Regions from separate parts of the Fulvivirga ulvae genome, predicted to be linked through region 2. Evidence: riboswitches for the same ligand, from Rfam matches in the RefSeq annotation. Region 2 holds a riboswitch; each other region holds the start of a gene.
What was found. A riboswitch is a leader RNA that binds a small molecule or an ion and turns the genes downstream of it on or off. The one in region 2 is predicted to bind S-adenosylmethionine.
Positions count from the first base shown of each region.

Region 1: linked by a shared signal. The riboswitch ahead of metH (methionine synthase) and the one ahead of LVD17_RS06530 (O-acetylhomoserine aminocarboxypropyltransferase/cysteine synthase family protein) in region 2 are both predicted to bind S-adenosylmethionine.
Region 3: linked by a shared signal. The riboswitch ahead of LVD17_RS03560 (4Fe-4S binding protein) and the one ahead of LVD17_RS06530 (O-acetylhomoserine aminocarboxypropyltransferase/cysteine synthase family protein) in region 2 are both predicted to bind S-adenosylmethionine.

Region 1 is NZ_CP089981.1:5,021,694-5,023,963, reverse strand. Features, by position in the region: gene metH (methionine synthase) at 1-1,027, opposite strand, end outside; SAM riboswitch class I at 1,115-1,228, opposite strand; gene LVD17_RS21210 (nuclear transport factor 2 family protein) at 1,322-1,792, shown strand; gene LVD17_RS21205 (pyridoxal phosphate-dependent decarboxylase family protein) at 1,968-2,270, shown strand, end outside.
Region 2 is NZ_CP089981.1:1,540,709-1,542,978, forward strand. Features, by position in the region: gene LVD17_RS06525 (helix-turn-helix transcriptional regulator) at 1-353, shown strand, start outside; SAM riboswitch class I at 454-577, shown strand; gene LVD17_RS06530 (O-acetylhomoserine aminocarboxypropyltransferase/cysteine synthase family protein) at 893-2,224, shown strand; gene LVD17_RS06535 (homoserine O-acetyltransferase family protein) at 2,187-2,270, shown strand, end outside.
Region 3 is NZ_CP089981.1:835,034-837,303, reverse strand. Features, by position in the region: gene LVD17_RS03565 (trans-sulfuration enzyme family protein) at 1-881, opposite strand, end outside; gene LVD17_RS03560 (4Fe-4S binding protein) at 903-1,250, opposite strand; SAM riboswitch class I at 1,524-1,649, opposite strand; gene LVD17_RS03555 (M42 family metallopeptidase) at 1,917-2,270, shown strand, end outside.

The DNA of each region.
Region 1 (2,270 bases), 3.5 Mb from region 2:
TAAACTCGATTATTCCCTTTACCAAAGCATGTGATATACGCTCTTCAACAGTACCCTGCCTCCAGGCATCATCGCGCTGTTTCTTTTTCGCTCCGCCTTTTACTTTTTCTGCAAAATCCAGCAGTCTTTCGGTAGCATCATCACGCCTGTCCAGCAGCACATCTTCTACATACTCCAGCAGGTCTTTAGGAATTTCATCGTATACTTCGAGCATGGTCGGGTTTACTATGCCCATGTCCATACCATTTTTTATCGCGTGATACAAAAAGGCCGAATGCATGGCCTCCCTAACTGCGTTATTTCCTCTGAAAGAAAAGGAAACATTACTTACCCCACCGCTCACATGGACCCCGGGCAGATTTTCCCTGATCCATTTAGTGGCATTGAAGAAGTCCAGTGCATTTTTCCTGTGCTCTTCCATACCGGTGGCCACCGGGAAAATGTTCGGATCAAAAATAATATCCTGCGGAGGAAATTTAACTTTGTTGACAAGGATGTCATATGATCGCTTACAGATATCTATTCTTCGCTGATAGTTATCGGCCTGACCATCCTCATCGAAAGCCATAACCACCACCGCAGCTCCATACTGCTTGATCTTTTTAGCCTGTCTTGTAAATTCTTCCTCCCCTCCTTTCAGGCTTATGGAATTGACTATGCCTTTACCCTGAATGCATTTAAGGCCTGCCTCAATAATGTGCCACTTCGAGGAGTCAATCATGATCGGGATCTTCGATATCTCCGGCTCTGAGGCTATCAGGTTTAGAAATTTGGTCATTGCCTCTTCCCCATCTAGCATCCCCTCGTCCATATTGACATCCAATACCTGTGCACCACCTTCTACCTGGTCACGCGCTACTTCAAGTGCTTCTTCATAGTTATCTTCCTGTATTAATTTCAGAAATTTCCTGGAACCCGTTACGTTGGTTCGCTCACCGATGTTAATAAAATTAGCATCCGGTGTAACAATCAAAGGCTCTAACCCACTTAATCTTAAATACGGTATCTTCTTTCCGTTGATATTCATCAATTAAAAAATGTTATAAACAAAAAAAGCTCTCCCGATAAATCGGAAGAGCTTCTATATATTTTAATGTATCTCGATAGCTTTACCAACTTATCTGCCCTCACACAAGTGTGAAGATGGATTTAGCACCTTTTTCCTAATGATCAGGAACGGTTGCTAAGGCTTCGCCGGGCCATATCCCTCAGCCTTTCTTGATAAGAATATTAAAAGAACAAACTTTGTACAAATGTAGAATATTTTTTTTAACAACAAATTTAAATGTTCATTTTAGTGACCTAAAAAATATTAAGCATTATGAACACTAACACGGAAGTGATCAGGAAGTTTTACGATGCCTTTAAGGCAGGTGATGCTGAAGCCATGGCCTCATGCTATCATGCTGATATTCAGTTTGAAGATCCCGTTTTCAGGAAGTTAAAGGGTGACGAAGCCGGAGATATGTGGAGAATGTTGCTATCTGGCGCCAAAAATCTTCACATCGAATATTTTGAGGCTGTTGCAGATGGAGATGAAGGATCTGCCCGATGGCATGCTACTTACACATTTTCAAAAACCGGCAGAACAGTAAACAACAAGATCAAAGCACGCTTCAAGTTTAAAGACGGAAAGATCATAGTACATAAAGACAGTTTTAACTTCTGGAAATGGAGCAGTATGGCGCTAGGTCCGGTGGGTACATTTTTGGGCTTCACTCCTTTCCTGAGAAACAAAGTGTCCGCACAAACATTAAAATTGTTAAAATCTTACAGGGAAAAACGAAAATAAATATACCCCTCTACTCCTCTAACCCGGCTCACGCCCCAGAGCTGTTTGTTTTATTCTAAACTTTCCTATATTAGCATCGGCCGCATGCTTTGCCGCTGTTCCGCACGAGGTTCAACACTTCGCTATCCTATCGTGATAGCTTGCCTAATAATTATTAAAAAACAAATTTTAAGAAATGCGTATCTGGAAAAAACTTACCCACGGTGAAATTCAGGAGCGGGTATTTGGTGCTCTAAAACAAAATGTAAATTATTACGAAGCCAATATTCTGGGCATACCTGCCTCACACCTCGATGACAAGGTATTTTATCAGGATGCGCCATTTCTGGATCACGCTCCTTACCTGTCAACCCTGATCCATAATCCTAACCACATTGGCTGCCACACGCTGGGTAAGTCTGAAAGTTTCTTTAAAGGCACTCAGGAGATCGAAAAGGAGCTGGTGAGAATATGCTCAGAGGAAATACTTAAAGGTGCC
Region 2 (2,270 bases):
CAAAGCTTCGTGTGCTAGATGAGCATTACGACCCGGGCAAGCATCAATCTTACCAGGAATACCTCAAAACATTTATGCGAGGAACGGATCTGCGGGAATCAAGGATAATTGTATCCAAAAGAGTCTCCCGCCACCTTGGAGAACAGAAGTACTATTTCGGACTTGCAGAAGAAAAAGAAGTAAACGATGGTGTTGAGCTTAAATTCATGACATCAAGCTTCAGAGGCTTGTCCCGATGGTTGTTGATGTTTGGTTCTGAAGTATCTATCATTAGCCCTGACACCTTAAAAGAGGATGTTCAAAAGCTGGCCAAAGAAACTTTTGAGCACCATTATGGAAGTAAAATTGCCTGAAACTAACCTGTTTAGATAAAAATTTCGGAAAATGATTTGGAAACGTTGCAAACGCTCACTACGTTTGTAAGATCAATTCGATACTCTCTCTTGAGAAATCGATTTATAAAGAAGCGTGGAGAGACAGGCTCTGAGAAACGCTAGCAACCTGGTAACCAAACCAAGGTGCTACATCCTGATCCCAGGAATGTCCGTCAGGTGGCGGATTCGGGAGAATATAAATTGATGAAAAATGAAAAGATCAATCCAACATCAAACAGGTCTTCTAGCGGTTTTTCAACGATCAATCAAATCGCTGACCAATTACATTATTTCCTTATTTAGCAGCGACATGTGCTGTTGCTGCTGTTGTTGTTAGTAGGCTTGCCGCCTTTCACAAAACAACAACACCTGCCCTGAGATAAACCGGGATAGGGAATCTTATATATCATTGATTCATTATATCCGGCACTGGTCTGATTTTGGCAAAAGGAACCAATCCTCTCAGCGCAGCTCCCCTAAATTTTCTCAAGATCTATAACATTGAAAACAATATAATTATGTCTAAGTCATTAAAATTTGAAACTCTACAGCTACATGCCGGATACGAAGATGTTGAGGCGTCTACACGCTCACGGGCTGTACCTTTATATCAAACTACCTCTTACACTTTTAAAAACTCCGAACATGGTGCTAACCTGTTTGCATTAAAAGAGTTTGGAAATATATATACCCGTATCATGAACCCTACTACGGATGTATTTGAGAAGCGTATTGCTGCACTTGAAGGTGGAGTTGCCGCTCTGGCAGTTGGTTCTGGGCAGGCTGCACAATTTATAGCATTAAATAATATACTTACGGTTGGTGACAATTTTGTTTCATCACCATACCTGTATGGAGGGTCCTACAACCAGTTCAAGGTGGCCTTTAAGCGAATCGGTATAGAGGCCCGTTTTGCTGAAAGTGATCAGGTGGAGCATCTTGAAAAATTGATTGATGATAAAACCAAAGCAATCTACCTGGAAACTATTGGTAATCCGGGCTTTAACATCCCTGACTTCGATGCCATTGCGACACTTGCAAAAAAATATGATATTCCTTTAATCGTTGATAACACCTTTGGCGCGGCAGGTTATTTGTTCCGACCTGTAGAGCATGGCGCCGCCATTGTAACCGCATCTGCCACTAAATGGATCGGTGGACATGGTACCTCTATCGGGGGTGTAATTATTGATAGCGGAAATTATAATTGGGGCAATGGTAAGTTCCCTCAGTTTACAGAACCCTCTGAAGGATACCATGGACTCAATTTCTGGGAGACTTTCGGTTTCAATAATCCATTGGGATTGCCAAATATTGCCTTTGCCATCAGAGCCCGGGTAGAAGGCCTGCGTGATTTTGGCCCGGCGTTAAGTCCATTTAACTCCTTCTTGCTCTTACAAGGCCTTGAAACCTTATCTCTTAGGGTGCAACGAACCGCTGACAATGCCCTTGAGCTTGCACAATGGTTGGAGAATCATCCGCAGGTCGAGTCTGTAAATTATCCTGGCTTACAAAGTAGCAGCTATCATTCCTTAGCAAAAAAATATCTGAATAATGGTTTTGGCGGAGTGCTCACCTTTGTGATTAAAGGAGGTAAAGAAGAGGCAACCGCCTTTGTCGATAACTTAAAACTGGTAAGCCATTTGGCTAATGTTGGTGACGCCAAAACGCTGATTATACAACCATCAGCTACTACTCACCAACAACTTAGTGATGAGGAACAACGTGCCTCGGGTGTATTGCCTAATCTCCTTAGAATATCACTGGGAATAGAACATATAGATGACATAAAAGAAGACTTAAAAAATGCCTTTGACAAAATTAACACCGCAGTATCAGCCGAAGCCTGATCAGCAAGATAATTTGAAATCCCTCAAATTTAATCAAGAGTTCAGT
Region 3 (2,270 bases), 710 kb from region 2:
CTTTGCGGATGAGATCCAAGGAACGGATACTTTACCAATTCCAGTTCGTCATGTCCTTCAAGGTACTCGGCAATTCTAATGGCGCTGTCGCAGTGGCGGTCCATACGTACGGCCAAAGTTTCAAGGCTCTTGCTCAACAGCCACCCATTGAAAGGTGATAATGAAGGGCCGGTATGCCGGGTGAAAAACCTGATTTCATTGATCAATTCTTTTGTGCCCAATATAGCTCCGGCAATAGTTCTGCCTTGCCCGTCAATAAATTTAGTGGCAGAGTGTGTTACCAGGTGCGCTCCATATTTGGCTGGTTGCTGTAAATACGGTGTTGCGAAGCAATTATCAACATTTAAAATTAGATTGTGCCTCTTAGCCAATTGCCCCAGCCACTCCAGATCGATGATATCCAGTGCAGGGTTTGAAGGAGTCTCCACAAAGATCATTTTAGTGTTGGGTTTGATCTTCTTTTCCCAATCGTCCTGATTATTGATATCTGCATATGAATGCTCGATGCCCCATTTTGGAAACACCTGAGTGAATAGCTGATGAGTAGAGCCAAAAACAGATCTTGAAGCCAATATATGATCGCCATTTTTTAGAAGAGCTGCCATGCTGGAAAACATAGCCGCCATTCCGGAGGCAGTAGCTATCCCGTCTTCCGTACCCTCCATAGCACAAAGTTTGTCGATAAACTCGGTGTTGTTAGGGTTTGAAAATCGGGTATAAATATTACCATCTACCTCATCTGCAAATAACGCACGTGCCTGTTCGGCATCTTCAAAAGTAAAACTTGAGGTAATGTAAAGAGGCACTGAGTGCTCCCTAAACCCGGAGCGCTCGCTCTGGTTACGTATGGCTTTGGTTTCAAAATGTTTGTATTCCGGCATATTCAATCTTCTCTGTTTATTTTATGAGGCATGTAGCCACTGTTGTTTTTCTGATAACTCCTCCTCTGTTTCTTCATAATCGGGGTCAGGTACACAGCAGTCTACCGGACAAACGGCAGCACATTGCGGCTCTTCATGGAAGCCTACGCATTCTGTACATTTACCTGAAACGATATAGAAAAAGCTGTCTGAAATGGGGGTTTGCTGTTCGTCTCCCGGTGTAACTGAGCCATCCTCAAGCTCCACCTCAGAGAGATCCGTACCCTCACTCCATGACCACTCTTCGCCACCTTCGTAGATAGCGGTATTGGGGCATTCTGGCTCGCAGGCCCCGCAGTTAATGCATTCTTCTGTTATTAGTAGTGCCATTGCTAGTGTTAGGTTTTAGGTATTTTAGATGTTAAAAATTTGACTTGGATTTGGGAAAATGACATATGTATTTCCCGTGCGCTTGAAGGGTATTAACGCACCTGTTGCTCTAGGGCCAAAGGTATGATTGACCTTAGCCTAGCAGGTACAACAACAACAGCAACAACAAATACTCATGTTGCTGAATTGTGAAATAATCATAGGAGATACCTGACCCTGCCGGCGTTTCTGTGATTCTAAGTAAGATGATGTTAACTTATTCATTTTTCAGTTAATTTATATTCTCCCATTTCGCCACCTGACGAACATTCGGGATCAGGATTTGGCACCTATATCACTTTTGATTGATGGTTGCCAGAGGGTCTTAGAGCCTGTCTCTCACCTCATTCTTTATAAATCAACTACTACAGAGTAGGTAATTGATGCTACAAATATAAAATTGTAAAAGTTACAACTGCAAACTTTTTTGAAAGTTTATTTTCATTTAAGAAGAAATGTCGGCTGGCCAACATTTAAAATCAATGCATTAGCACACTATTTTCATGAAAGGGTATTAAAAAATAACAGAATTATTCCACATATTATAAAGGGATTTCTTCCTTTTTAGGTAATATTGGATAAGCCGAATTTTAAAGTTAAGAACTGACTAAACTAATTAAAGTAGCTATGGGAATAGATGTTAAACTGCTAAAAAAGATATGTGAAGCACCCGGTGTACCCGGGTATGAAAGTAGAATTAGGAATCTGGTGTTGGAAGAGATAGAACCATTGGTGGATGCTGTTGAAGTGGATAATATGGGCAATGTAATTGCTTTTAAGAAGGGAGCATCCAGCGAAAAAAGAGCAATGGTTGCAGCGCATATGGATGAAATAGGATTTATAGTTACTCATATAGATGATCAGGGGTTTGTTCGTTTTACCACACTGGGCGGGTTCGATCCAAAAACACTGACTGCTCAGCGGGTAATTATTCATGGCAAAAGTGATGTTATGGGTGTGATGGGCACCAAACCTGTACAT